DNA from 3 places in the Clostridium sp. ETTB3 genome. Region 3 is predicted to be linked to each of the others. Evidence: riboswitches for the same ligand, from Rfam matches in the RefSeq annotation. Region 3 holds a riboswitch; each other region holds the start of a gene.
What was found. A riboswitch is a leader RNA that binds a small molecule or an ion and turns the genes downstream of it on or off. The one in region 3 is predicted to bind lysine.

Region 1 (10,932 bases), 1.3 Mb from region 3:
AATTTGGAAATTCATTTACCAAATTAGATATAACAGTACCCATTTTTCCACAACAACCGCTTAATAGTATTTTAACCATAAAATAAACTCCCTTTATACTAAATTATATTTTTTTAGTGTATTAACTAAAGTTTCTTCATTTTTAGTATCCATTTTATAAAGTGGTAATCTTAGTTTTCCAACATTCATTCCCATTATATTCATTGCTGTTTTTACTGGAATAGGATTTGTTTCAATGAATAAATCATTTATTAAATTTAAATACTTTAATTGTAAAGTAGTTGCATCGGAACAATTACCATCTAAATAAAATTGACACATCTCATGCATAGTTTTTGGAATGATATTTGCAGCAACAGATATTACTCCAATCCCCCCCAGAGACATTATTGGAACTATTTGATCATCATTTCCAGAATAAATATCTATTTTATCTCCACATAAAGCTTTCATCTTAGCAACTTGACTTAAATCACCACTTGCTTCTTTAATAGCTACTACATTATTAAGTTGTGTTAATCTTAATAATGTAGTCGGAGTTATATTCATATTTGTTCTACTTGGTACATTATATAATATTATTGGTGTTTTTACAGCATCATTAATTGCTTTAAAATGCATAAATAACCCTTCAGAATTTGTTTTATTATAGTAAGGTGTAATAACTAGTAAACCATCAACACCAACACTTTCTGCATAAAGACTCATTTCTATAGAAGTTTTGGTATTATTCCCACCAGTACCAGCAATAACAGGAATTCTTTTATTTACAGTATCAACTGTAAATTTAATAGCTTCCTTTTTTTCTTGTTCTGTCATTGTAGTAGCTTCACCAGTTGTACCACAAACGATGATAGCATCAGTAGATTCCTTTATATGCCATTCAATCAAATATTTGAACTTTTCAAAATCTATACCATTTTCATTAAATGGTGTAATTATAGCTACACCAGAGCCTTTAAAAATTGACATTATATTCCTCCTAAAGCCAGTTATTATTAATTAATACTTCGGCAATTTGTACAGCGTTTAATGCTGCTCCTTTTCTTATGTTATCAGCAACAACCCATAAATTTAGACCATTTTCTACACTAAAATCACGTCTTATTCTTCCAATATAAACATCATCTTTACCAGAAATTTCTAATGGGGTTGGATATTTTAATTCATTAACATTATCATATAATGTTAAGCCAGGTGTATTTTCAAAAAGTGTAAATATATCTTTTAATTCAAATGGATTGTTTAATTCAACATTTATACTTTCACTATGACTATTTAAAACAGGTACTCTTACAGTTGTAGCAGTTATTCTTAAATTTTCATCATGTAAAATTTTTCTTGTTTCATTAATCATTTTTTCTTCTTCCTTAGTATATCCATTATCTAAAAATACGTCTATGTGAGGAAGACAGTTACCTGCTATTGGATAAGGAAATTTTTTTGGAGCAATTCCTTTTAGGCCATCTTCTAAATCTGCAATACCTTGCATTCCAGCACCTGAAACAGCTTGGTAAGTTGAATAAATAATTCTTTTTATTCCATACTTATCTGCTAAAGCTTTTAATGGCACCATTGCTTGAATAGTAGAACAATTTGGATTAGCAATAATTCCATTATGATTTTTTAAATCCTCAGGATTTACTTCAGGAACCACTAAAGGAACAGTTTTATCCATTCTCCAAGCACTTGAATTATCTATAACAACTGATCCATAAGCTGAAAAAATAGGAGCAAACTTTAAGCTTATATCTCCACCTGCTGAAAATAAAGCAATATCTATTTTTTTATTTTTAATATTTTCTTCACAAGTATTTTCAACTAGATATTTTTGACCTTTAAATTCTAAATATGATCCAGCAGATCTTTGAGAAGCAAAAAGATATAAGTTTTTAATTGGAAAATTTCTTTCTTCTAATATTTCTAGAAATTTTCTACCTACATTACCAGTACTACCAACTATTGCAACATTGTACATTTTGGTTCCCCCTTTTTTATTCTTAATTTCTTATAAAGTATATATAAATTCAATAATAGAAAATTTTCTGTCCAAATTTAAGTTTTAATATGTGTAAATTTATTCAATAAACTTTTATTAAAAAAACCTTGAGTATCACTCAAGGTATATTGTATATATTAATACATAAAATCCTTAAATGATAGCTCACCACATAAAAATGTGACAGAAATATGCATATTATACATACCCCCAGTTATATAGCTGTAAAGCTTAGGCTATATACTTCGGCGATAAATCCTTTCTTATTATTTTAACATGCTTAAATCCATAATAATACTTTTAAGTACCGCACCTCTATCTATTTATAAACTTATATTACATAGATTATACCTTTTATATAGGAAAGTTTCAAGGAATATTTACTAATTAATGATATGCTTGATTTTTATGCTTAATTTTATTTTATGAATAGAACAAGAAAATTGCAACTAAGTATCTTGTATAAATATAAAAGATATGGGAGAAAATATTTTTAGAAATTTATATAGGGGGAATTTTTATGAGTAAAACACCACTAAAGAAGATTATTAAGTCAAAAATTAGAACTAATAAGGAGTTAACACCACAAGAAAAAATGAGAGAAAAAATAAAATATGAAATAGCAGAAGAATTGGGGTTAAGTCAAAAAGTTGATGAATGTGGATGGGGAGGACTTACATCTGAAGAAACTGGTAGAATTGGAGGAATCATGACAAAGAGAAAAAAAGAATTAAAGCTTCCAACTAATGATCAAATATTAGGAAGAAAATAATGGATTGACTTAGTATTTGTTATCATAGTAATATAAAACATAGAAATTAAAATTCTAAAAATAAGAATTTTTCTCACAATATTAAATAAGTGAGGGGGGGATATTATGGCTTATGGCGAATTTGCAAAGATATATGATGAGTTAATTAATGAAGATATAAATTATAATGAAATGGTTGATTTTATATTAAAGGTTTGTAATGAAAATAATATAAAATTTAATGATTACCTTGATATAGCTTGTGGAACTGGTAATATAACAGTGAGATTAGCTAAACATTTTAAGGATATTTATGGAGTTGATTTATCAGAAGATATGTTAAGAGAAGCTTTTGATAAACTTAAGAGTGAGCGTATTAAAGGGAAAATAATATGTCAGGATATGACGGAACTTTCTTTAAATAGAAAATTTGATTTAATAACCTCTGTATTAGACTCTACTAATTATATTACAGATATTGAAGGGTTAAAAAAATATTTTAAAGGTGTCTATGATCATTTAAAGGATGATGGAATATTTATATTTGATATTAATTCTTATTATAAATTATCTGAAATATTAGGAAATAATATTTACACATATAGTGAAGAAGAAGTTTTTTATACATGGGAAAATGTATTTGAAGAAGATTTATTGTCTATGTTTTTAACGTTTTTTGTTAAAAAAGGTGATTTATATGAAAAAATTGAAGAAGAACATATTGAAAGAGCATATAAAGAGTCTGAAATAGAAGAAATATTACAAGAATTAAATTTAAATATAATTAATAAATTCGATGGATATTTGAATAATAATGTACAAGCAAATAGTGAAAGAATAGTTTATATAGTAAAAAAGAAATAACAGTTGGAGGTTAAATATGAGTGATAAAATAATTAGAGCAGTTGCAAAAGATGGAATGATAAGAATAATTGCAGGTACTACAACTAATTTAGTTGAATATGCAAGAGAAATACATGAGTGTACACCAGTAGCTTCAGCTGCACTTGGAAGATTACTAACAGCAGGAGCATTATTAGGTTCCACATTAAAATCAAAGGATGAAGTAATGACTTTAAAAATTGATGGAAGCGGAGATGCTAATGGAGTAGTTGTTACTGCATATGAAGGTGGTAAAGTTAAGGGATATATAGGTAATCCATATGGAGATTTACCATTAAACACAAATGGCAAACTTGATGTTGGTGGATATGTAGGGAAAAATGGTCAATTATTAGTTATTAAGGATTTAGGAATGAAAGATCCTTATGTTGGTCAAGTTCCAATACATTCAGGTGAAATTGCTGAAGATTTAGCATATTATTTTACTGTATCAGAACAAACACCATCAGCTGTTTCATTAGGAGTATTAGTTGATAAGGATTATTCTATAAAGGTAGCAGGTGGATTTATAATTCAAATGTTACCAGGTGCAGATGAATTCTTAGCTGATATAATCACTTATAGATTAGAGGAAATACCGTCATTAACTACTATGCTAAATGAAGGAAAAACTATGGATGATATTTTAGATTATATCTTTGGAGATATGGACTTAAAGGTATTAGAAGAAATGACTCCAGAATTTACTTGTGATTGTAGCAGAGAAAAGGTAGAAAAAGCATTAATTTCAATAGGTGAAAAAGACTTAAGAGAAATATATGAAGATGGTAAAAACGAAGAATTAAAATGTCATTTCTGCAATAAGACATATGTATTTACACCAGAAGATATAGGTGATTTATTATCAAAAATATCTAAATAATTTCAGTTTGTTGAAAAACCTCCTGTTAAAAAAACAGAGGGGTTTTGTTTACTAGTTGTGGATAAAGTTTGAAATACATAATATAATTAAAATTACTAATATAATATGAAAATAACAAAGATAGTCTTGTTGCTATCTTTTTCATATTCTGTACTGCTGCAGTTAGCAGACATTGTTCGGACACTTTTTCGTGTCCACGGAAGCGAGCATAGCGAAGCCCATGCAGATTTTTTGAATCTGCGAAGCTTCGCTCAACCGTTTCTTTTCTTACAGAGATTGAAGAAACTTATATGACTACAATTATTTCAACTAAAGAAAGTATAGGAAAATTTAATGTGGTGAAAATGTGATTTTACATGAAAGTTTACTGGAACTAAACTTATAGTGGTGTTTTTACCCCTTACAAATGGCTTAAAACCGTAAAATTTAAAATATAAAAATGAAAAAACTGCGTAGAAGAATAATTCTGCGCAGTTTTTTCGTTTAAATAGCTTGTTTATAAAGTTTAAGAAAAGTTTATTATTCAACGTTAATTGTAAATTTATATACTATATCTCCAGTATCATACCATCTGGCAGAAACACTATATGTATATGATCCTTTTATTTCTGGTGATTTGAAAGAATAGTTATTAATATCTATAGAATTATTATTATTAATTTGTTGAATTGAATATTCATGGGGAATTTCACTAAATTCTAAATTTATTTCACTTGACGGTGTTACTGTCAATGAATAATTTCTAGTCTTGTATTTTGTTAAATATTTTGTTTTTCCGTTGTAATTATAACTAGAAATACAACTATTTATCATTTCAGAATTACTTTTAATTTGTAAGTTAGGTATATCTAGATTTTTGTTTGAATTGTTTTTATTTGTAAAAACAATAGAGGCTATTAAGGTTATAGATAATAAGGTAATTATAAGACAAATAGTTTTTTTATTCAATTTCACAATATTACTCCTTTTATACATAAATTTAACATTTTTATTTAAGTTTTTACAAATATATGATACAATATTTTTGTAAAAATATCAAATTTATTACGTATTTAATAAGGGGGATTATTTATGAAAAAAACATTGATATCTACAATTTTGGCAACTGCATTAATATCTACAATGATAGCAACAGTGGCTAATGCCAGTGTTACTGAAGATAATATTTTAATAAATTTGAATAGTAGTGTTGAAACTAATATAGAGGAAATAGATTATGCATCTATGATAAGCTCTATTCAATTACCTGTTTTAGTTGAGAATTTGAAAACTTATATGGAGGAAAATCCAAATTTAACTGATGAAGAAATTAATAATTATTTTAAAAATTTAATAATTCAAAATTATGATGAAAGTTTAGTAGCTTTAGATAATATATCAATGTATGCATATGATTATGCGAATGCGTTACCAATAGTTTCATCTAGATTAGGTACTAATGAAAAAAAGGTATTTAATTCTAATCCTGCAAAGGGTGTTTTAGTTTTATCCAATGCTCAAGCTGCGATTACAATGACATCTCAACACTGGAAAAATACTCATGAATATCATAATGATAATGCAGATGCATTTAGACATACTCTTTGGAATGCATATAATGCACATGATTGTGGAGTATCTTACGCAAAACAATTTGCAGATGCACATGAAAAAGATAATCCTAATGATGCTCTTGAGAATCAAATGGATTTGTTTAATAATGCTTTAGGTAGAACTATTGGAAGTAGATCTTATTCAGGAAATTCATCTCAAGTTAGTTATGCAATTCGTCAGGCTGTTTTAAAAGCTGTAAAAAATGGAGAAGCAAGAAGATTTGTTGGTTCTGATATAGGAACTAAAAATACATTACAAAAAACTAATAGCAATGGAATTAAATAATACATTAGGAAGAATATCTGTTGAATAAAAGAGGAATTTAATCTAAGGTTATGGCTTCATCTGGTCGATGGGTTATAGCCTTTTTAATTTTTAACAATAATATTGTAATATTACAATAAAAAATAATTAGATAAACCATTGCAAACACAACAAAAATGTATTATCGTAATATTACGATAATACATAGAGGTGATTTTGTGGCTAGATTTAAATTAGATAGAAATACAATATCTGAAAAAAATAATAAAGAATTATCAGTTGATTTTTTAAAATCAGCTAATGAAGAGTTGATTAAAGAAAATAAAGCTTTGATTAAAGAAAATAAAGAGTTAAAGAAAAAAATAGAAGAGTTAGAATCAAGAGCTTTAATTAATCCAAGAAAAGTAACAGATGAACAAGTTAAAAAAATTAAAGAGCTTAGAGCTTCTGGATTAAGTTACAGAGCAATAGTAAAAGAAATTGGATTAAGCACTTGTACAATCCAAAGAGCTTTAAAAGGTATTTATGATTAGTATTAATTGGTAATAATACAGTAATACAAATAAAAAAGAATTTATTATAAGGAGAGGTTAAAATGAATTATTTAATTCCAGAAGAGATTAAAAATCAAATATTAGAACTCAAAAAAACTATGGAAAGAATTAAACTAGATGGATTAAATTTTGAATATAATCAAAATCCATACGGAGATGTAGAGATACATATAATGGAGTTTAAGTAGCATTGGGAAGTTAGAGTGGTTAATAAGTGTAAAGTTTGTGGTAACACATAAAGATAAAGAACATATACATAACCATTTAGTGGTTAATAGCGTTAGTTTTGAAAATGGACTAAAATACAATGCTAGTAATAAGAGCCTATGGGATATAAAAAGAGAAAGTAATAGGCTATGCGAGAGAGAAAATTTAAAGACTTTAGACCTAGATCATAAGGCAGAGAAAAGGATTAGTAGTGCCGAAAAGAGGATAATGGATAGAGGTCAAATCCCTTGGAAAGATGAGTTAAGACAGATAATAGATATAGCAAGGGAGAGAACAAAGGATTTACAAAGCTTTAGGGAGTTTTTAGAGAAAAACTTTGAGATAGAAACTAGAGTAACAAAAAACAGTATAAGTTATAAGCACCCCGACCATGGTAAAGCAATTAGGGGCAGGAGCTTAGGAGATAAGTACAATAAGGAGGAATTAGAGAATGAGTTTAATGGACAAGAAAAATCAATTTTTAGAAATGGAGCAAATGAACGAGGTAGAGCCAAAGGAAATTCAGCCTTCGGATATGAAGGAATTTCAGACCTTGATAAAGAATTTGAACGCAGAGCAGACAGTCTTGAACAACAGATTAATAAAGACCATAGACTTAATCGAGAAAGAGAGAGAGCTATACAAGAGCAACGAGAAAATAAGAGAAGAGAAGAACAAGGAACTAAGCGAGAAAACACAAGAAGCCTTCAAGATGATGACAAAGAAATCAGAGGAATTGAAAGAGCTTCATCAAGAGAAGTTAGAAAAGGCTTTGAAGGAAGTAGAAAATATCAAGAAATATCACATGGAAATGATGAGAGTATTAAGTCAAACAGTAGCTCAAGTAGAGAGAATAGACAAACTGAATTGGAAGGACAGAGTAAAACAATATGCAATTCAAATGGGAATAACGCTAGGAGCAATATTGATAATTCTAGGAGCATACCAGTTAATAAACCTAATAAAGTAAGAGATTGGGATATGGAAAGATAATACTATATTTGTTATATAGCTAAGATAATAGGAGGGAAATTTATGAAAGTTATAGAGGGATTTCATATTAAAAAAATTCAAAGAGGAACTAAAAAGGGACAAGACTATATAAACCATAACAAGAGGTATGTGTGGAAGATACCAGAAAGACTGGAAGGTCAAATAGAGAAAGGTGATATTGTTTGGGTTCACGCTAAAAAAGACAATAAGATATTAAAGCTAGAGTTTTAGTGGTAGATGTATTAGAGAATAATGATGGAGCATTAAGGAGTGTTATAAAGATTGCTAAGAAATGCAATAAATAGTGTAATATTCGATATATATCTAATATGATATTTACTTTTCAATTTTACTATAAGGGGCATTTGGCCCTTTTTCTAAAAATAAAAAAGGTACCAAATTTTAAGAGCTATATGGAGGAGCTTACACTGTAGGTAAATTATATTATACCTTGTTGTCAATAGATGGAATAAAATTCATTGTCTAACAGGTAAATATAAAGTAAAATAAAATAAAATAGTCCAACAAAGGAGGTGAAGTAATGGTACAAGCAGTAAGAGAATTAGATAGATATAGTAAATCAGAAATTGAAGAATGTTCAGAGCTATTGAAATATATTTATGTGAATAATGATGAATGTTTTGTAAGGGTTTTGAATAAGACTACAGGAAAAAATAAAGTATATCCAACAAGCTCATTAAAAGACCCAATGAAGTTAAGACAAGTAATTAACTCATTTGGTAGAGAAGATATATTATTTAGCTTAAATCCATTTAGAACTATGGATAGAGCTACAAGGAGCAATCTATTTTGTATCAATGCAATTCCAGTTGATGTTGATTATAAAAATATTAAGGAGCTTAAAGATTTAGAGCCACATCAAGTAATTAAATTATTAGAAATGGACTTCTTTGAGAGGAAGATACCTACCCCTAACTTTGTAGAGTATGGAAATCAAATAAGACTTATATATAGCGTTGAAACTTGCTATATACCTAAGTTTAGGGATAATGTGGTAACACTAGCTAGAAGAATTTCAGAGGTGTTCTCACAAGAGTTAAAAGAGTATGGAGCAGAAAAGCAGAACCTAGAAAGTTATTTTAGAATACCAGGAAGTATTAACACTAAGAATGGAGCAGAGATTAAAGTATTTTCTTATGATGATTCAGTAAGATATACTCTAAACGAATTACAAGAGCTATGGCTTGATGAATTACCTAAGTGGTATAAGAAACGTAAAGGGCGTGTAAAAGCTCCTAAAAAGGTTGTGAAGCTACATAATGTTTATTCTTTAAACTGTAATAGGTTAATGGATTTTGAGAAGATACAGAGCCATTTAAACAGTATTGGAGTAACAGAGCTTAGGTCAAGGTTATGTTTCTTGTATAGAAATTATATTTTAATAAAAAATAAATATCAAAATGGAGAGCTTAAATCGGAAGATTATGAGTTAGCCAAAGAGGAAATGTTGAAGTTTAATAATAACTTTAATGAACCACTAAGAGGACACATAATAGAGAGTGCTACAAGGGTTGTAAACTATCGTCAGTATCTTTTGTAAATGATAATATAACAATGAACAGAAAATGGAAAATAAAAATGTACAAAAATGATCATTAGTTATATCCTATTTATGGGAGGGATACTAATGATTATGAATTTACAAGGTCAATTAACTATATTAAAATCTATGAATATTAAACCTAACTTTTCAGAGTTAGCTAGAGAATATGATTTAGATCGAAGAACTGTGAAGAAATATTATGAGGGATATGAAGGTAAATCAAAAACTAGAAATAAAAGTAGTAGATTGGATCAATATTATATTGAAATAAAGGAAAAGCTTGCCATAAATGGCGTTACGATAAATGGAGTATATCAATATTTTAAAGATAAATATGGTGATATAGGAACTTATTCAAATTTTAATAAATATGTAAAACTTAAAAACCTGAAACCAAAGAAAGCCATAAGAGGACATGCTAGATTCGAAACACCGCCTGGCAAGCAAGCCCAAGTTGATTGGAAGGAAGATATTAAGTTAACTTCAAAATATGGTGAAGTTTTTATTTTCAATGTATTTTCTTATAAGTTAGGAAATTCAAGATTCTGTTGTTTTACTTATAAAAAAAATAAAACACAACAAGATGTATTTGAAAGCCTAATAGAATCTTTTAAAATGACAGGAGGTGTTCCTAAGGAAATTTTATTTGACAATATGAAAACAGTTGTTGATATAACTAAAGATGGAAGAAAAATAAATAGCAAGCTAAAAGCTTTTGCGGATGACTTTGGATTTAAAATTACATTGTGTAAACCAAGGCATTCTTATACCAAAGGAAAAGTAGAATCTGCAAATAAATTTGTAGAATGGATATTACCTTATGATGGAGAATTTGAAAATGAATCAGACATCATTGAACTGCTTCAAAGAATAAATTCTAAGGTTAATCAAGCACCAAACCAAGCAACTAACATTCCACCTATATTATTATTTCAAAAAGAAAAGGAGTATCTACTTCCCTTACCAAGTAATCATATCATAGAATCCTATATGAACTACGACCGTCAAACCAAAGTTCATAAGGATTCACTAATAACTTATAAAGGAAGTAAATACTCTGTACCACCTAAATATATAGGTAAATCTGTAACTCTTAGAAGAATAGATAAAGAATTACAAATATATTTTAACACAGATTTAATTTCAACACATCAATTAAGTGATAATAAGATTAATTATAATGAGTGTGATTATAAAGAAATTTTAGGATCAGTGTTAAAAAATAAGAGTACGGATGATATA
Region 2 (9,962 bases), 330 kb from region 3:
TAATGTTAGCAATATCAATGCTTATGATGCCATTAATCACTTCAGTTTAAATTCATTACATAAAAATTTATATGCTCATGGAAATGCTGCTAATAATACATTAATACAAGTTGCAAGTTCAATTGGAACTTCTATTATAATAACTTTAATGAGTAAGGTAAGTACTTCCTCTAGATATACATATACAGCAAAAACTCAAGTTCATGGAATTAATGTTTTATTTTTTGCTAAAAAGGGGCTGTACACTAATTATTTAGTGCAACAGCCCCATCTACAACTACTAACTACAAACTACTAACTAGAAAAATTCCTTTTTTATTTTACTTATTACTTAAGCTTCTTCAACCTTTTTACCAAATAATTGAACCCCTATAAATAATGCTATTAAGGAAAGTGGTAATACTACATATACTGGCACTCCAAATCCTGCTGGAATATATCCAAATAATATAGTTATTATAGCAACAAATACTGAATACCATATTTGAGTTTTAACATGTTCAATATGATTACATCCTGCTCCCATTGAAGAAAGTATTGTTGTATCAGATATTGGTGAACAATGATCCCCAAAAATAGCTCCTGTTAATACTGCACTTGTAGAAACTACTACAAATGACATATCTGGATTTATTGAATAAGCTAATGGAATTGCAAGTGGCATTAATATACTCATTGTTCCATAAGCTGTTCCTGTTGAAAATGAAATTACTGCTCCTAAAACAAATATTAAACTTGGTAATAAAAATGCTGGTATTGCTCCCTTTAATACCTCAACTAAATAATATGCAGTTCCAAGTTCTTTAATTACAGATCCTAATGACCAAGCTAATATTAATATAACACCTGTTATTATTAATCCTTTCATTCCATCAACCCAAACTTCAATAGCTTCACTTAAAGTAAATATCTTCTTTGCAACACCCATGCCTATAGCAACTATTGACGCAAATAATGCAGATTGGAATAATGCTATTGATGAATCCGAAGCAGCAAATGCTTCCATTATTCCCTTAAATGAAAATGGTGAATTCATCATAATTTCTTGTGCTGTTGATGGTTCGCCACCCATTATTGTACTATATCCACTATAATAAAATGCTATTAATGCAGAAATTATTAATGCTCCTATTGGAATAATTGCATTCCATATACTAAGCTTAATTCCTTCTTTTGGTTCTAATTCATCCATTTGAGATGATGATTCAGCTGCAATTTCTTCACTTAAATTCTTACTTTTATTTCTTGCCGCAATTTCAGCTTTTCTCATTGGTCCAAATTCTTTTAATGTTAATGCTGTTATTACTATAAACGCAAGAATTAATATGTTATAAAACCTATATGGTATTGTTTTAAGAAACACTCCAAATCCACTTTCATCTATGCCTATAGAACTAAATGCATCTCCAATTAAACTTACTTCTAATCCAATCCAAGTAGAAATAATAGCAAGTCCAGCTACTGGAGCTGCCGTAGCATCTATAATGAATGCTAATCTTTCTCTTGACATTTTCATTTTATCTGCAACTGGCCTCATTATTGGCCCAACAATTAATGAATTTGCATAATCATCAAAAAATACACATAATCCTAAAAGCCATGTAGTTAATTGTGTGCTTTTTACAGTTTTCGCCTTTTTAGCTAATGCTTCTGCTATAGCCTTTGCTCCACCCATTTTTGCAACTAAATTAATTATTCCTCCAATTGCTAATACTTGAAGAACTATTCCAGCATTCCATGGATCAGCTAATGAATTTAATGCTCTATTTACAAAATCTAAAAATGCATGTATAAAGGCTTCAAACACATTATATCCTGAAAGGCTAATTAAAAAACTTCCCGATAAAATTCCTATAAATAATGAAATAACAACATTTTTTGTCATAAAAGCTAATATAATTGCTACTAATGGTGGAAGCAATGTCCATAATCCAAACTTATCTGAATTTCCCACAACTACTTCGACTTCTTCTGCAAATGTGATTGATGTTGAAAAAATAAATATCAACATCGTAAGTAATAATACTTTATAACTCCTTTTTTTCATTTTCTTTCCCCCTATTTGTATAAAAGTGAATACTAAAAGCACCTTAACACACAAAAAAAGACCTTGAGTTAACACTCAAGGTCTTTCATATGCAAAAAAATACAATATTACAAGTCTTAAATGATAGCTCAACACAAAAACATTTTTGTGACAGTAATACATATATTTTATGTATTCCCAGCTATACAACCTTAAAGCATCAGTTGTATGCTTCGGCGATTGATCCTTTCTTATTGAATCATAGTGCTTTCCTCATCAATAATACTATTAACTATCGCGCCTCTACCCTAATTTATTCACTTTTGTTATTTACAAATATATTATATAATCTATTTAATATATTTTCAATACAATTTTATATATATATTATTTGGTAAACTTATTCATAAAGTTTTCAATATCATCCACACTCTTTATAATATCACTAGATAAATTAATAACCCCTTCATTTGTTACTAATATATCATCTTCAATTCTAATTCCTATACCCTCTTCTTGGATATATATTCCTGGCTCTACTGTAAATACAACTCCTGGTTCAAATATAATATCTCTATGAGGTGTTTCAATATCATGAGTATCCATTCCTAAACTATGTCCAATACTATGATAATAGTATTTTCTAACTTCACTTTTATCCTTTATTAAGCCAAGTTTTATACATTCTTCTGCAATTAAATCTGTTGCTTTTTCATTAATATCTTTATATTTCATTCCAGGCTTAATTAAATTTATTATTTCTTCATTAACTTTTAAAACAGAATTATATACTTCTTTTTGTCTTTCAGTAAATTTTCCACTTATAGGGAAAGTTCTTGTTATATCAGCATTGTAACAATTATATTCTGCACCTAAATCAAAAAGAATTAAATCTCCATCTTTTAACTTTGAATTATTTTCTACATAATGTAATGTTGTAGCATTTTTCCCTGCTGCTGCTATTGTTGTAAAAGCCAAATCTGTTGCGCCCTTAATTTTACAGTTAAAATCAAAATATGCTTCTAATTCATATTCCTTCATACCACTACGACATTCAGTCATTAATTTTTCAATTCCACTTTTAGTTATTTCTATAGCTTTCTTTATTTTTTCAACTTCTTGTGGTGATTTTTTTAATCTTAATTCACCAATTTTGCTATAAATATTATTTACTCTTATTTGTGGATACTTATTCATCATCTCATTTGCAAACTTATGTGAAATAGTTCCTTCTGTATCAGCACTCATTCTTTCTAAATCTAAATAAAGATTAATTTCATCTTTCATAGTTATCATTTTATGAATATCTGAATTAAATTGACTTTTAAACTTCACTTCATCAACATCTGTAATTTCTTTAGCTTCTTCTTTCCTTAAACTCTTTCCTATCCACTTTTCTAATTCTAAATCTATATCTTTAATATAAAATTTAGAAAATTTCATTCCATTAATTTTTGACATAACTAATATATGTTCTTCTTCTTTTACTCCTGTTAAATAATAAAAGTTCCTATTTGGAGTAAATGGATAAGTTTGATCTCCAGTTTTTTGAATTGCTTTTCCAGCAAATAAAATTACAATTGAGTTATCCTTAATTTTATCTAAAAGATTATTTCTATTAAATTTATAAATATTTTTTTTCATAGCCCTATCTCCTTGTAAATTATTTTTTTATTATTCTGCTGCTAATAATTTAACACTTCTAACATTAGGTAACGAATTTAATCTTTTAGCTAATTGACTTATACTTTTTTCCATATGAGAAATATCTATAGTAACAGTAATATTAGCTGATAAGTTTATTGGTATATCTTGATTTATTGTTAATATATTTCCCTTATAAAATGCAATACAATCAAGTACTTTAGATAATGTGCCAGATTTATGTGTCATTAAAATTATTAGTGTAACTTTTTTTGACTGCATATCCTGTCCCATTGGAAATACATCATCTTTATATTTATAGTACGTACTTCTGCTAATTCCAACTAATTTTATAGCTTCACTTATATCTTTTGCATTGCCAAGTTCAATATTCTCCTTAACTTCAATTACCTTTTTAAATATCTCTGGTAATGATTTTTCATTTACAATGTAAAATTTATCTTCCCCCATAATCATTCTCCATTCGATTTTATTTTAGTAATATTATACAACCAAAAAATTTAAATTCCAATAGAATTCCAATTTTCTTTTCAGATTTATGCAATTGAATAAATATTTTTGAATCACCTTTAATATTTTACATTATATTTTTTAAATAATTTTAAAGAATAAAATTTTTTACCATTAGTATTGCCATAATAATAGCAGTCATATCAGCCATTATTGCTGCCCAAACTGTATGCCTTGTTTTCTTTATTTTAACAGCTCCAAAGTATACAGTTATAGTATAAAATATTGTCTCTGTAGTTCCCATAATTACTGAAGCAACTAATCCAATTGGAGAATCAGCTCCATAACTTTTTAAAATATCAGTAAAAACTCCCATTGCTCCACTACCTGAAAGTGGCTTAATTAATACTAATGGTACAATTTCTTTAGGCAAATCTATTAACTTACAAAGGGGTGAAACTGCATTATTTAACATATCTAAAAGATTTGATTCTCTAAATATTTGAACTGCAATTATCATAGCTAAAAGATAAGGAAAAATATTAACACAAACCTTTAACCCTTCTTTAGCCCCTTCAATAAACCATTCATATACTTTTCTACCTTTTATCATTCCATAAGTAATAATAATTAAAACTATTATTGGAATAATACTCCTTGTTATATAACTAAACACTAATATCACCTCATAAATTTAAAAATACCTTTGTAAAATCTTACAGCAAATAACCCCAACAATAGCTGCTGTACCAGTAGATATTATTGCAGGCAATATTATAGCTCCAGGATTTGTAGAACCTGCTGCTGCTCTTATAGATAATACTGTTGATGGAACCAATTGAATACAAGCAGCATTTAACACTAAAAATAAAGCCATATCATTGCTTGCTACACCTTTCTTAGTATTTAATCTATCCATTTCTTCCATTGCTTTAATTCCAAAAGGTGTTGCTGCATTTCCAAGTCCCATCATATTTGCTGTTATATTCATAACTATAGCTCCTAATACTTTTTCATCCTTAGCTGCATCTTTAAATATAATCTTTAATATAGGTTTCATAAGTTTAGCTAACTTTTCTGTAAATCCACTATTTTGAGCAACTTTCATAACACCACACCAAAAACACATTAATCCAACAAGTCCAATTATAAATGTAACTGTAGAGTTAATAGAACTTATTATTGCATTGGACATTCCTTCACCATTTCCAGCAAATATACCAATTATTAATCCAAAAAAAATCATTATAAACCATATATAATTAATCATATTTTCCTGCTCCTTTTTATAATTTACTTTACAATATATGCCTTGCAACCTATTTTTATTAGTGATAGGATAAAGATATTATCATAAGTGAAATTCTATTTTTTGAATTTTACTTCACCTTCAAGAATACTTAGAAGGTATTCCATATAAGTTTTATTTACCCAATAAAGGAGATACATAAATGAAAGAATCAAACTTAAAACTAGCTCAAAAAGATATCGATGAAGCATTAAAAGCTGTTGAAGAAATGGAAAGCTATATTAACGAAGGAAAAGAAAAAAATAATTTATTAAAAGAAAAATTTATTACTTTAACAGAAAAAGTTCAAAAATTAGAAAATTTACTTAGAACAGAAGGAATATTATAAAAGTATTAAGGTTGTATTTTTAATTAAACGAAAATTTTAACAATTGAACTTTTAAAATAAAAAAAGAACTATATGAAATTGAATACTTACATTCAATTTCATATAGTTCCGTTTATTTTAGTTACTAAAAAGTAATTATAATAATACTTTTACCCATATTCTCAAATTCCCATTAATTTTACCTATACCTAATTGATTGTGTACCCAATTTTAGATATAATTACCTTTTAGTAAACGTTGCCAAATTTATTTTTATTATATCATGTATATTTTTTTAATTCAATACTTTTCTTGAAATTGATTACAAACTTCCCTTTTTATATTATATAAATCATAAAAGGGCTGTCACACTAAAATTTTTATACATAATATATTGTTTAAAAAATAAAAGTCAACACAATATATTGTAGTATTTATTCTTAATGCAACATCCCATTTATATAAAAATACTATTTTGTACTTTCTCTATTAATTATTTTGTAATCTAAAACATATTGATCTTGTTCTATAGGTTTATTATTTAACATCTTAATAAGCATTCTCATTGCAACAGATCCCATATCATAACTTGGTTGTCTTACTGTAGTTATTTTTGGATAGAAGTAAGAAGAAACAGCATTGTCATTAAATCCAATTACACTTACATCTTCTGGTACTCTTATTCCTTTTTCTCTTAAAGCATTAATTACCCCTATAGCAATTTCATCAGATGAGCATACTACTCCATCAAACTTTTTACCACTTTCTAAGAACTTTTCTACTGCTTTATATCCGCTCTTAACTTTTAAATCCTTAAAGAATTCTAAATCTTCATCAGATTTTAATCCATTTTCTTGTAATGCCTTTTCATATCCTAAATGTCTATCACCCCAGGCATTAATTGCACCTTTATTAACTCCAACAAAGGCAATATTTTTTAATCCTCTATCAATTAAACTCTTAGTTACATCATATGTAGCTTTAACATTATCAATAATTACACTTGGTAATCTTCCTTCTCTATCTTTTGATTCTGCAAGTACTGTTTTTAAATCTAATTCATTTATTATATCTAGAGTTTCTTCTTCTAAAGATGAACTCATATATATAACACCATCAACCATTTTTTCTTTTAATACTCTTAAGTAATCTTTTTCCTTATCATAATCAAAATCAGAGTTGCATAATATTACGTTATAATCATAAATATTTGCAACATCCTCTGCACCTCTAACTATTTCAGGATAAAATCCACTTGAAATATCAGGAACTAATATTCCTATTGTTTTTGTTCTTTGTGTTTTTAAACTTCTTGCAACAATATTAGGTCTATACCCTAATTTTTTAATTGCATCTAAAACCTTTTTCTTTGTATCTTCATTTACGACATCTATATCATTTAATACTCTAGATACTGTTGCTATCGAAACGCCAGCTTCCCTAGCAACATCTTTTATAGAAGTAGCCATATTTAACATCACTCCATTTTTCTATTTAATTATTAATTATACCTTTTCTTCCTATTTAATACAATAATTCTAATTACTTTTTATATTCAATAATTAAGTTCTTTTTATTTATAATAATATCTTTTGAAAAAAGAGTAGGAATTATTACTTAATCCCTACTCTTTATAAAAATCATTAATTATCTTACAACTTCAACAGTCATTTTTAAGTTTTCACCATTAATAACTGTATCTGAATAATCAGCTTCTGTATTGTAAACTATTTCTTGAGTTAAGGTTTCTTTCTTTATTACTTCTGCATACTTTTTAATAACTGTTAATAAAATATCATTATCTGCAACATATAATTTTATTTTATCTGCAACCTCAAACCCTTTATCTTTTCTCATATTTTGAATCTTAGAAATCATTTCTCTTACATGACCTTCTTCTCTAAGTTCATCAGTAATATTTGTATCTAAAACAACACCAATTGAGCCTTCACCAGCAAATGCATATCCTTCTAGCCCTTGCATAGTAACTAATAAGTTTTCATTATTTAACTCAATTTCATTTCCATCAACATTAATAACTACTACTTCACCATTTTGAATAGTTTGAGCTAATTCCATTTGATTTCTAGCAGCTATTTCTTTTCTTATTACAGGTATTAACTTACCATATTTCTTTCCTAGTACTGGAAGGTTAGGCTTAATTTCAAAGTTAACATGTGTAGAAAGATCAGCTCCAAATTCAACTTCTTTAATATTTAATTCATCAGTTATTATATCTCCATAATATCCTGGTAATGAATCAGTAGAAACAAGCATATTTGAAAGTGGCTGTCTATTCTTAATATTAGCTCCATTTCTTGCACTTCTTCCTAACTTAACAATAGTATAAGCTAAGTCCATTTCCTTTTCTAAATCCTTATCGATAGCCTTTTCATCAACTTCTGGCCATCTGCATAAGTGAATACTTTCTGGTGCATTTTCATCTAATCCAACAACTAAGTTTTGATAGATATTTTCTGTTATAAATGGAACAAATGGTGCTGCAACTTTAATAACTGTTGTTAATACTTTATATAATGTTACATAAGCTCCTATCTTATCATCTGTTAAATCCTGAGTCCAATATCTTCCTCTATTTCTTCTTACATACCAGTTAGATAATTCATCTGTAAATTCTTCTATATCTAAAGCTGCTTGTGTTATTTGATATGAATCTAACATAGCTTCAACATCTTTAACTAAAGTATTTAATTTGGACATAATCCATTTATCCATTACATTTTCTGATACGAAATCAGCATATTGTAAAGGATTAAATTGATCTAACTCAGCATATAATACATAGAATGAATAAACATTCCATAATGTACCCATGAACTTTCTTCCCGCTTCTCCAACATCATCTATAGAGAATCTTGTTGGTAACCATGGTGCACTTGCAGTATAGAAATGCCATCTTGTTGCATCAGCACCTTGTGCATCTAATACATCAAATGGGTCTACTACATTACCCTTAGATTTTGACATCTTTAAGCCCTTTTTATCAAGAACGTGACCTAAAACTATACAATTTTCAAATGGGTTTCTATCAAATATTGCAGTAGAAATTGCAAGTAAAGTATAGAACCATCCTCTTGTTTGGTCAACAGCTTCTGATATGAATTGAGCTGGATAGTTTTGTTCAAATAATTCCTTATTTTCAAATGGATAGTGTAATTGAGCAAATGGCATTGATCCTGAATCGAACCAACAGTCAATAACTTCATTAGCTCTAGTCATTTCTTTTCCACACTTTTCACATTTTAAATGAACATTATCTATATATGGTTTGTGTAATTCTATATCTTCTGGAACATTAATTCCCTTATTTTTAAGTTCTTCAATACTTCCAATACATTCTTTATGACCGCATTCACAGCTCCAAATCGGAAGTGGAGTTCCCCAATATCTATCTCTTGAAATACCCCAGTCAATAACATTTTCTAAGAACTTACCAAATCTACCAGTTCTAATGTTATCAGGATACCAGTTAATCTTGTTATTGTTTTCTAAAAGCTTATCTCTTAATGTTGTCATTGCAACAAACCAGCTTTCCTTTGGATAATAAAGAAGTGGTGTGTCACATCTCCAACAATGAGGATATGAGTGTAAATATCTTTCTGACTTAAATAATTTATTATTTTCTTCTAACCATTTACAAATGCTTTCATCACATTTTTTAACGAACTTTCCAGCCCATGGAGTGACTTCTTCTACGAATTTACCTTCTCTATCAACTAAGTTTATGAAAGTAATTCCATTAGCTTTAGCAACTAAGCTATCATCTTCACCATAAGCAGGTGCTATATGAACCACACCAGTACCATCTGATAAAGTAACATAATCACCATGAATAACTTCAAATGCTTTTCCTTCTACTTTACCAAAAGGCATTAATTGCTCATATTTAGTTCCTAAAAGTTGAGTTCCAGGGAATTCTCTAGCTATTTCATAATCTTCACCTAAAACTTTATCTGCTAAATCTTTAGATAATATTAATATTTCATCTCCAACTTTTGCTTCTATATAAGTATAAGCTTTGTTTATACATAAAGCTAAGTTTGAAGGTAATGTCCAAGGAGTTGTTGTCCAAGCTAATATATATTTGTTATCTTCTCCTTCAACTTTAAATTTAGCTACACAAGTTAAGTCCTTAACATCTTTATATCCTTGTGCAACTTCGTGAGATGATAATGCAGTACCAC
Region 3 (10,932 bases):
TTTCATTAGGAATAACACCTATTTCTTTTAATACTTCTAATCTTTTTAAGCATTCTTCATTTTCATCATATAAAACTTTATTTTGTTTAGAAATATAATAAATAATATCATTTATTACATCATTCACTTCTTTATTTATCATTTCTAAATTAGTTTGATCTTTTAATTTATTTAAATCTTCATATATATCATTAAACTCCAATTTTAGAAAATCATAATTAAAGCTTTTATCCATATGGCCTCCAAAATTGTTATTATTCCTACTATTAGTTTATTATATGGTTAATATCTTTATTAATAATATTTTTTTATAAAATAAAAATAAACAAATTATTTTTCTATAATAACTTGTTTATTAAATATAATTTATTATAATACCTTAGATAAAAAGTCTATTGTTCTTGGATTCTTTGGATTTGAGAATATTTCTTCAGGAGTTCCCTCTTCCATTATATTTCCCTTATCCATAAAAAGAATTCTATCTCCAACTTCCCTTGCAAATCCCATTTCATGAGTTACAACAACCATTGTCATACCTTCCTTGGCAAGTTCCTTCATAACATTTAAAACTTCACCAACCATTTCGGGATCTAATGCAGAAGTTGGTTCATCAAATAACATAACATCTGGGTCCATAGCTAATGCCCTTGCTATTGCTATTCTTTGCTTTTGCCCACCAGATAAAGATGATGGGTATGCATCTGCCTTATTAAGCAATCCAACTCTATCAAGAAGCTCTTTTGCCTTCTTTTCAGCATCAGCCTTGCTAACTCCCTTAACCTTAATAGGAGCTATTGTTAGATTATCTAATACTGTTTTATGTGGAAAAAGATTAAATTGTTGAAACACCATGCCCATCTTTTCCCTAATTTTATTTATATCAACTTTTTTATCAGTAATATTTTTTCCCTCAAAAATTATTTCTCCTGAAGTTGGAACTTCTAATAGGTTCAAGCATCTTAAAAATGTACTTTTTCCTGAACCTGATGGTCCTATTACAACTACAACTTCACCTTTTTCTATATGCTCATTTATTCCTTTTAAAACTTCATTTTTTTCAAAACTTTTATGGAGATTATTAACACGAATCACTTTTTTTCATTCTCCTTTCTATAAGAGATATTATTCTACCTAATGTAAATGTCATAATAAAATAGAAACCTGCAGCTACTATATATGGTTCTAATCCTAAATATGTAGATCCTACAACTACTTTACCTGCAAACATTAATTCATTAACACCAATTATTGATGCCATTGATGATTCCTTAATTATTGCAACAAACTCATTACCTATAGCAGGTAATATATTTTTAACAGCTTGTGGTATTACAATTAACATCATAGCTGTGCTTTTCTTCATCCCTAAACTTCTTGCTGCTTCCATTTGTCCTTTATCAACTGCTTCTATACCAGCTCTTACTATCTCAGATACATATGCTGCTGAATTTAAAGCAATTGCTATTATTGCTGATGTAAATGGACTTAAATCTATTCCAAAAAACATCTTAGAGCCTGCATACATAATTAAGATTTGTAATAACATTGGTGTTCCTCTAACTATTTCAATATAAATTACTGCTAATATCTTTAAAGGTTTGATTTTCCAAACATGAAAATTTGAAGTCTTCATAAAAAATAATAAAGATCCAAATATAGCTCCAAAAAATACTGTAATTAAAGAAATTAATAATGTATATTTAACACCTTCAAGATAATAAGGCAAATAATTTGGTACAAAACTAAAATCAAAATGCATTTTTTATCCTCCTATTTTTTCTATAATAAAATTTACTATTTAGCAGGGCCTATACCATATTAGACTCTGCTATAACTAAATTTTATATTTCTAAATTCCCCTTATTTTTATTATCTTATATTTATAATATTTATTATTCTTCAACAATATTTGCTGTTGCTGCTAATTCATTAGCCTTTTCTATATATTCATCCATTTTTCCTGATTCATTTAACTCTGTGATAACTTCATTAACCTTTGCTAATAATTGTGGATTATTTTTAGCAATACCAACTGCATTTCCACCTGTTTGTTCTTCGTATATTGGTTTTCCTACTGCTAATTCTGGATTGCTTTTAACAGCCATTTCTGCAACTGGCTTTTCCATAACTATTGCATCAACCTTTCCAGCTTTTAATTCTAAAATTAAATTATTAATATTAGATAATTGTTGCAAATTTACATTTGGAATTTCTGTTTTTGCTATTTTTTCTTGTGTTGAACCTAATTGTACTCCAACTTTTGCACCTTCTAAATCTGCAAATGTTTGATACTTGTCCGCATCTTCAGCTCTAACTAATATTCCATGTTTTGAATTATAATAAACTTCTGAGAAATCTACCACTTTAGCTCTTTCTTCAGTTGGATTCATTCCTGAAATTACAAGGTCAACCTTTCCTGCTGGTAAAGCTGATACTAAAGCATCAAAATCCATTTCTTGAATTACTAAATTAACCCCTATTTTATTTGCAATTTCATTTGCTATATCAACATCAAATCCACCTATAACATCTTTTCCATTTTCATCTATATAATGAAACTCATATGGTGCATAATCAGCACTCATTCCCACAACTAATTTACCATTCTTTTGTATCTTTTCTAATAAATCAGTTTTTGAAGCAGAATTTTTATCATTAGAAGAACCACATCCTGCAAGCCCCATTGTCATTATTCCTAAAACTGCTGTAGCAATTATTTTTTTCATTAATCCCTTTTTCATATTTAAATCCCCCTTAAACTTTATGTATTCTTGAACTCTTCCTTAACCACAGCATAATTATACACCGTTAAATTATATTTATGCAATACTTTTTTATAAAATTTTATATTTATGCATATAAAACATAGAATTCATGCATAAACACTATGTTTTATATGCATAAATCTTACTTTAAATAAATTTTATAATAATCTTATTGTGATTATATGCATATTTTATGGCATAAGTCTTATATTTATTTTTCATTAATTAATCAATATTTAAATAAATTACTGAATTTTGTCCATTTTTTAATATATTATGAATAAAATATTATGGATAATCTATTTTTATTAGGAGTGAATTTAATGACAACGTTAAAAGAAAGGCATCTCTTTCCTGGTGGTAATACCTCTAAAGGATTTTATTCTTTATATAGATATGTACTTTCTCAAGATGATGCAAAACGTATACTTTGTATAAAGGGTGGTCCTGGAACAGGAAAATCACAACTTATGAAAAAAGTTGGAGCTTATTTTGCTAAAAAAGGATATACAATAGAATATCATCATTGTTCTTCTGATCCTAATTCTTTGGATGGTGTTCTAATTAAAGAATTAAACATAGCATTATTAGATGGAACTTCTCCTCATATTGTAGATCCTATTAACCCTGGAGCTGTTGATGAAATTCTTAATATGGGTGATGCATTAAATATAGATATGCTTGCCAAAAACAAAAAAGAAATTATTTATTTAAATAAAGAAATAGGTAAAAACTTCAAAAGAGCTTATAGGTATCTAGGGTCTGCAAGATGTATTCATGATGATTGGAGCAGTTTAAATTATGAATCTTTAGATTCTAATAAAATTTCTAATATTATTGAAAATCTAAAAAATAATATATTTAAGTCTGATAAAATTGGATATGGAAGTGAACGTCACCTTTTTGCTACAGCAATTACACCTAATGGAATAATTACTTATGCAGATCAACTTAGTAGTGAATTTAAAAAAAAATATGTATTAACTGGTGGTCCAGGATTTGGGAAAACTGATATTTTAAAATTCATAGGAAGTAGCGGTCAAAAGAAAGGTTATTTTATTGAATATATGCATGACCCATTTGTACCTGAGCGAATTGAGCATATCTTTATCCCTGAAACATCAACATGTATTATAACAAATAATGAAATTAATCAAGCTAATTATACTGGAATCGAATATAACTTATTTGATTATACTAAATCTGCTTTATCTACTTCTAAAAAAGATGATATAAAATATAATAGTGATTTATTTTATGAATTAATTAATAAGGGAATTTCATTAATTCATAATGCCCATTTACTTCATGATGAATTAGAAAGTTATTATATTAAAGCAATGGATTTTGCTTTTGCTGATAATATTTATAACAAAGTTATTAATAAATTAGAAAAATATGAATAGTTAAAATAAAATGAGTACAATATTACCCACTAGTATATTGTACTCATTTTTAATTAATCTTCTAAATTTATATTCTTTGATATTATATCATAACCTGTATAAGCCATAGCTAAAGCTGCAATTAATAATCTATCATGAGCTTTATCAGTTATTGTTGAATTTGCCATTTCAACACTATGTCCTACCATTGGGCAATCTGTTAATCCAATATAAGGATGAATTGTTGCTGTAACATGACTAACATTTCCTATATCACTTGAACCCCCAGTTGCTTTTGCTTCTTTTATATCTGTAATTCCTAATTCTCTTAAGTTATTATTAAATAATTCCGATAACTTTTCATTAGTCTTTAAGTCATCATATGGTAATTCATATCTTTCCATTTCAAGAGTTGCACCAGTCATTAAAGCTGCACCTTCTGCAATCTTTTTAACCTTTTCTACAACTTCGCTTAATCTCTCCTTCGTAGATGCTCTAAAATAAAAATCTGCAACTGCTTCACCTGGAACTATATTAGCTGCAGCTCCACCTTTAGTTATTATTCCATGCATCTTTACATCTGGTGTTACATGTTGACGAAGTGCATCTATTCCATTAAATAATTTAATAACACTATTTAATGCATTTATTCCCTTTTCTGGACAAGATGCTGCATGAGCAGTTTTACCTTTATATATAAATCTTATAGGATATAAAGCACTACTTGATCCACTTGCTCTAGTTTCACCATCTGGATGAACTATCATTGCTGCATCTAATTCATCAAATGCACCTGCTTCTGCTAAAATAACCTTTCCTCCATTTGTTTCTTCTGCTGGAGTTCCATAAACTATAACTTTTCCTCCAATTTCAGATAAAACCTTACTTAAAGATACACCTGCACCACAAGACATAGCACCTATCATATTATGACCACATCCATGCCCTATTTCAGGAAGTGCATCATATTCACATAAGTATCCTATATTTTTTCCTTCTTTTCCACTATCAAAAGTAGCTTTAAAAGCTGTATCCATTCCTGCATAAGGACATTCTATTTCAAATCCATGTTCCTTTAAAAATCTAGTTAAAGCTTCAACAGCCTTATATTCTTGATTTCCCAATTCTGGATTATTATATATGTAATCACTTATTTCATATAACTTTTCTTTAATTAATTGAGCTTCATTATATATTACTTTTCTCATTTCTACACCTAACCCTTCTTTAGTTTGTAGTTTATAGTGAGTAGTTAGTGGCTGGGGCTGTCTCACTAAAAATTTTATACACAATATATTGTAGTATTTATTCTTAATGCGACATCCCCCTTAAATATATTTTTCTAAAATTCAGCGTTAGCTGAATTTTTTCATTAAGTCCAAACTACTAACTCCCCACTACTAACTCTCTTAAGCCCATCCAATCATCATTGCACATGTTATAAATATAATTGCAAGTGCAAATAGTATTATTTGTAATGGTAAAATCCATTTAAACCACTTTGAATATGGTATTCCTGCCATACCTAAACATGCCATTAAAACTCCTGATGTTGGGAAAATAGCATTTGAAAATCCATCCCCTAATTGGAATATTAAAACAGTTGTTTGTCTTGATATATCAAGTAAATCACCAAGTGGTGCTAATATTGGCATAGTTAATGCTGCTTGCCCTGAACCTGAGATAACAAAGAAGTTTATGAACATTTGAACTGGTAACATTACGCATGCAGCTAATAATGATGGTAATTTACCTATAAATGATGATAAACCATATAATATTGTATCTATTATTTGAGAATTTTCAGCAATTATAACTATAGCTCTTGCAAATCCAATTACCATAGCAGCTCCAATCATATCTTTAGCTCCTGCTACAAATGCATCTGCCATTTCATCAGCTTTTAATCCACCAACTATTCCTGCAAATATTCCTGTTATTAAAAATACAGCTGCTATTTCTGGAATCCAGAAACCTTTTCTTAAAACTCCCCATATAATAACTGCTAAACAAACACCAATAGATGCAATAATAATTTTATGTGAAAGTGTAAACTTAATTTCTTCATTTTCACTTTTATTTAATTTTTTGCGTTTTTCTTCATCTAATTTATACATTGGACTAAGTTGTGGATTCTTTTTGATTCTTCTTGCATAAATCATTAAGAAAATAATCCCTACTATTGTAGTTATAACCCATAAAATACTACGATATACTACTCCTGAAAATAAGGTAATTTCAGCTATTGATTGTGCTATACCTACTGTAAATGGATTTAGCATTGCTGTTGCAAACCCTACGATACATCCTAAATAACTTATTCCTACTGCTAATATACTGTCAAATCCAAGTGCTAACATTAATGGTGTTAAAATTGTTATAAATGGTATAGCTTCTTCTGTCATACCAAAAGTTGCTCCACCAAGTGAAAACAATGTAAATATAATAGGAATTATTAATAATTCATTTCCCTTAAAAATACTAACAACCCTTGCAATAGCTGAATCTATTGCTTTTGTTCTCGTTATTAAACTAAATGCACCACCAACTATAAATAAAAATGCTATAATTTCAGCTGATTGTTCTAATCCACTTATAGGTGCTTGCATTACTGAAAACAATCCTTGTGCTTCATTTTCAACATAGTGGAATGAACCATTTAATACTACTGTTTTACTTTGTCCATTTACATCAGCTATTACTCTATCATATGAACCACCAGGAACTATGTATGTTGCTATTGCCATTAGTATTATTATTGAAAAAATAATAACTAATGTATGTGGGACTTTTATTCCATTACTAAAATTCTTTAAAAATCCCTTTTTTTCATTATTTACTGCATTTTGCATAGCTAAAAACTCCCCCTAAGCATTATTTCGACATCATAGATGAAGGAGATATATATTAAAAATTATTTTACTTATAAAAAATAACTTTTTAAGAACAAAGTTGCTATCGCCACGTCAACTTCGTGGTATAAAATTTACAACTTTAAATATTGAAATCCATTGATATAACTAGCTTTACAATTTCCTATACATAAAAAAGTCTTGAGTTTATCACTCAAGACCATATCACTACAAAAACTAATTTTAATTTATCATTTGTAAAAATATAATCATATTAGTGATAGCTCTTCACAAAATGTGACAGTGTTATATATATTATATATAACCCCAATAATATAACCTCAAAGCATTAGCTATATATTTCGGCGAAATTTCCTTTCTATTTACATCTTTGTGCTTACCTCCGCAAATATACTATTAAATATCGCAACCTCTACCTACTTCATATCTATTCGTCCTTTATAATATACAATTTTTTATGCATATTGTAAAGTTATTTTTGCATAAATATAAATTTTAAAATATTTTTATAAAAAAGTATATTTTTATTAAGGATTTAAATAAAATATCTTTTTGTACATTCTGCTATTTTTTGTAGTTTTCAGTTATCGATTAAGCTCTTCTACCTCACTATCATGACCCTTGATTCTTTTAAACTTAAAATTATCCATAATAATTATAATTTAATACTTTATATTTGGGCTGTCGCACTAAAATTTTTATACACAATATATTATAGTATTTATTCTTAATGCGACATCTCCGTTCCTATATTCTACTCCATCCTATAATTTACTACTTTTAATCTATGAAGTGCTCTTGTTGCCATAATATATTTAACTAAATCATCAGTATTATCATCAAAATTAACTATTATAACACCATCAAATTCAAGTCCTTTAGCATAATAAGAAGGAACTATAACTTTTCCCCCTCTGTAAATAACATCTTCTCTATCAAAAGCTAAAAGTTTAGTAAACTTTTTAAGTTCAGGTGATATTTTCTTAAGTTCTTCTTTATCTTTAGTTATAATTGCAATATTATCATAATTTTCATCATCATAATCTTCTAATGTTTCTAAAATAGTATCTATTAAATCATCTTCATCTTTAACTTTCACTTCTTCAACATCAAACTTACCTTTTCTAACAAATGGTACTATTGCATTTTCATCTAATAACTTACTTGCATACTCCATAATTTGGAATGTAGATCTATAACTCTTATTTAAGGCATAATTCTTAACAAATCCGCCAAATAAAGATTTAAGCTTAAGCATAGCTGGCTCTTCTTCTACTTTTATAAGCCTTTGATTCGAATCTCCAACTATAGTATAACTCTTACATCCTGTTAATTCCTTTAATACAATGAACTGAAGCATGCTATAATCTTGAGCTTCATCAATTACTATATGCTTAATTTCTTTACTAGATTTCTTACCATCAAGCTTAATCATTAAATAAAGTATTGCTGGTAAATCTAAGTATGATAAATTTTCAGTATTAGTAAATTCTTTATAAATATCTACTATACTTTCATTATCTATCCACTTTGCTAAGTTTTCCTTTTGAATCATTAGTTCTCTAACAATTTCTCTAATCCTTATTTTTCTTTGGAATTCTATATTATTTTGTTCAATAACTAATTGTTCTTCTGTTAAAGAAGCTAATTTTCCCTTAACTTCAGCATTTAAATTTCTTACTAATTCATCTCTTTTATCTTTAAGCTTTTCAGTAATTATTCTCTTTATTTTTTTGCTTCTTCTAAATAAAGGCATATACTTATAGTAATTTTCAAACAAGTCATTAATTTCTTCTATTGAAACTACTTCTTCATCAAAGAATTTAGCTGCCTGAACATTAAAATAACTATTTTCTAAGTCCTCACATTTCTTATCTAATACAGATATAAATCCTTCTCCAGCCTTATATTTAATTTCATTTATAACTTCTTCATTGCCTTTTAAAACTTCTTCTAAATAAGCTGTAAAATCAATTACTGGTTCATTTAATCCAATTTCATTTATTACAAAATGAGCAAACGTTTGTTGATTAACATTACTTTCACCTAAAGTAGGAAGAACCTCCCCTATATAATCAATGAATATATCATTAGGTCCTAATATTAATACCTTATCGCCTAACTGCTCTCTGAAATTGTATAAAAGATAAGCAACTCTATGAAGTGCAATTGTAGTCTTACCAGAACCTGCAACACCGTTAACTACTACAACCTTCATTCTTTCTTCTCTTATAATTTCATCTTGCTCCTTTTGGATAGTCATAACTATATCCTTAAGCTTTTCTCCTGCATTTGATGATAAAATCATTTGAAGAATATCATCTTTAACATCAATATCTGAATCGAAGAACCCTTCTAATTTTCCTTTTTTAATCATTATTTGTCTTCTTACTAATATATCTACTAGAACTTCTCCAGCTGGTGACTTGTAACTAGTTTCACCTAATGTTCCCTTATAAAATAATGATGCAACCGGTGCTCTCCAATCTACTATGGCAGCATCAAAATTTCCTTCTGGAGTTAATCCATATCTACCAACATATATTTGTTCTGCATATCCATTATCCTCAAAATTAACTTTTCCAAAGTAAGGTGATTCCTTTAACTTTGTAAACTCAGCTAATTTTTTATCTATAGTTCTATACATTTCTTCTTTTACATATCTCTCATGATCGAAATATTCCATTACTTTATCTTCGTCATCTCTATACTCTTCAATAAACTTCTTTCTATATTCTAATATGTAATCTGAAACATCTTTTCTTTTTTGTATGTAATTTAATATTTCCTGACTTAATAAATTCAAAGTATATTCTAAATTTTGCTCTTCTTGTAAAAACTCAAAATTATTCAAAATAAACCCCTCCACGATTTTTTTAGTTGTAAGTTTCAAGTGACAAGTGAAAAGTGAAAAGCTTTGGTATAAATTCAGCCTTAGCTGAATTTTATAAAATAAATTTAAGAAATTCCCTAAGGAATTCCATCCACAACTTGCCACTTACCACTTGCCACTTACTAACAATGTTTAAGGAGTTAAGCTTGTTTTACTGCTTAACTCCTTATTATCATAATTAAATATTTTTTAATTTATTGATTTAAAAACATAAATAATAAATATTTTTATTATTTATCTTCCTTATCCATATCTAATAAAACTTCAGACTTTGATTCTTCTGCTTCTTTAATTATATTTTCTTCTTCTTGCTCAACAGCTTCTATAACCTCTTGAGCTACTTTCTTATCGTGCAGCTCTTCTGCTGTATCAGCACAAGCTTCTGTATATTTTTTATTTATTTCAAGTTCTCTACTTTTCTTTTCTTCTTCTCTTTTTTCCTTTAGTTCTGGATATTTTTCATATACAAACTTAAAGAATTCATCTCCAAAAATAGTTTCCTTTTCTAATAGGTATTCAGAAATTTTATCTAATAAATCTCTATTTTCTCTTAATATTTCTCTTGCCTTTTGATGACATTCCCTTATTATACTTAAAACCTCTTTATCTATTAAAGTTGATGTTTCCTCACTACAATTTCTAACAGCTCTTCCATCTAAATATCTATTTTGAACTGATTCTAATGCCATCATATCAAAATTATCAGTCATACCATAAATAGTTACCATATTTCTTGCTGTTTGAGTTGCTCTTTCAATATCATTAGAAGCACCTGTAGATACAAGATTAAATACTTCTTCTTCTGCAGCTCTACCACCTAACATAACCATTATTTGATTCATAAGTTCTTCTTTAGAAACAAGGTATTTTTCCTCTTCTGGAAGTTGCATAGTATATCCTAATGCTCCCATTGTTCTAGGAACTATTGTTATTTTATGAACTGGATCTGTCCCTTCTAAAAGCCCTGCAACTAATGCATGCCCAACCTCATGGAAAGCAACAACTTCTCTTTCTTT

Region 1: linked by a shared signal. The riboswitch ahead of ACUN06_RS06300 (aspartate-semialdehyde dehydrogenase) and the one ahead of ACUN06_RS12395 (YfcC family protein) in region 3 are both predicted to bind lysine.
Region 2: linked by a shared signal. The riboswitch ahead of ACUN06_RS00485 (Na+/H+ antiporter NhaC family protein) and the one ahead of ACUN06_RS12395 (YfcC family protein) in region 3 are both predicted to bind lysine.

What each region holds. Positions count from the first base shown of each region.
Region 1 covers NZ_CP199832.1:1,294,062-1,304,993, forward strand. Annotated here, with positions in the region: gene dapB (4-hydroxy-tetrahydrodipicolinate reductase) at 1-79, opposite strand, end outside; gene dapA (4-hydroxy-tetrahydrodipicolinate synthase) at 94-972, opposite strand; gene ACUN06_RS06300 (aspartate-semialdehyde dehydrogenase) at 983-1,978, opposite strand; lysine riboswitch at 2,153-2,325, opposite strand; gene ACUN06_RS06305 (small, acid-soluble spore protein, alpha/beta type) at 2,520-2,771, shown strand; gene ACUN06_RS06310 (class I SAM-dependent DNA methyltransferase) at 2,877-3,614, shown strand; gene hslO (Hsp33 family molecular chaperone HslO) at 3,631-4,515, shown strand; partial or broken gene ACUN06_RS06320 (transposase) at 4,541-4,783, opposite strand; gene ACUN06_RS06325 (hypothetical protein) at 5,035-5,469, opposite strand; gene ACUN06_RS06330 (DUF6973 domain-containing protein) at 5,587-6,393, shown strand; gene ACUN06_RS06335 (helix-turn-helix domain-containing protein) at 6,591-6,905, shown strand; gene ACUN06_RS06340 (hypothetical protein) at 6,968-7,114, shown strand; gene ACUN06_RS06345 (relaxase/mobilization nuclease domain-containing protein) at 7,152-8,126, shown strand; gene ACUN06_RS06350 (DUF5839 family protein) at 8,169-8,357, shown strand; gene ACUN06_RS06355 (DNA-binding response regulator) at 8,668-9,687, shown strand; gene istA (IS21 family transposase) at 9,778-10,932, shown strand, end outside.
Region 2 covers NZ_CP199832.1:94,906-104,867, reverse strand. Annotated here, with positions in the region: gene ACUN06_RS00485 (Na+/H+ antiporter NhaC family protein) at 332-2,047, opposite strand; lysine riboswitch at 2,164-2,340, opposite strand; gene ACUN06_RS00480 (aminopeptidase P family protein) at 2,414-3,670, opposite strand; gene ACUN06_RS00475 (ACT domain-containing protein) at 3,701-4,141, opposite strand; gene ACUN06_RS00470 (spore maturation protein) at 4,293-4,817, opposite strand; gene ACUN06_RS00465 (nucleoside recognition domain-containing protein) at 4,836-5,411, opposite strand; gene ACUN06_RS00460 (hypothetical protein) at 5,593-5,778, shown strand; gene ACUN06_RS00455 (LacI family DNA-binding transcriptional regulator) at 6,228-7,226, opposite strand; gene ileS (isoleucine--tRNA ligase) at 7,405-9,962, opposite strand, start outside.
Region 3 covers NZ_CP199832.1:2,585,420-2,596,351, forward strand. Annotated here, with positions in the region: gene ACUN06_RS12365 (tetratricopeptide repeat protein) at 1-235, opposite strand, end outside; gene ACUN06_RS12370 (amino acid ABC transporter ATP-binding protein) at 370-1,092, opposite strand; gene ACUN06_RS12375 (amino acid ABC transporter permease) at 1,079-1,759, opposite strand; gene ACUN06_RS12380 (transporter substrate-binding domain-containing protein) at 1,893-2,741, opposite strand; gene ACUN06_RS12385 (ATPase) at 3,089-4,171, shown strand; gene ACUN06_RS12390 (M20 family metallopeptidase) at 4,225-5,358, opposite strand; gene ACUN06_RS12395 (YfcC family protein) at 5,560-7,002, opposite strand; lysine riboswitch at 7,276-7,446, opposite strand; gene ACUN06_RS12400 (HelD family protein) at 7,778-9,880, opposite strand; gene ftsH (ATP-dependent zinc metalloprotease FtsH) at 10,147-10,932, opposite strand, start outside.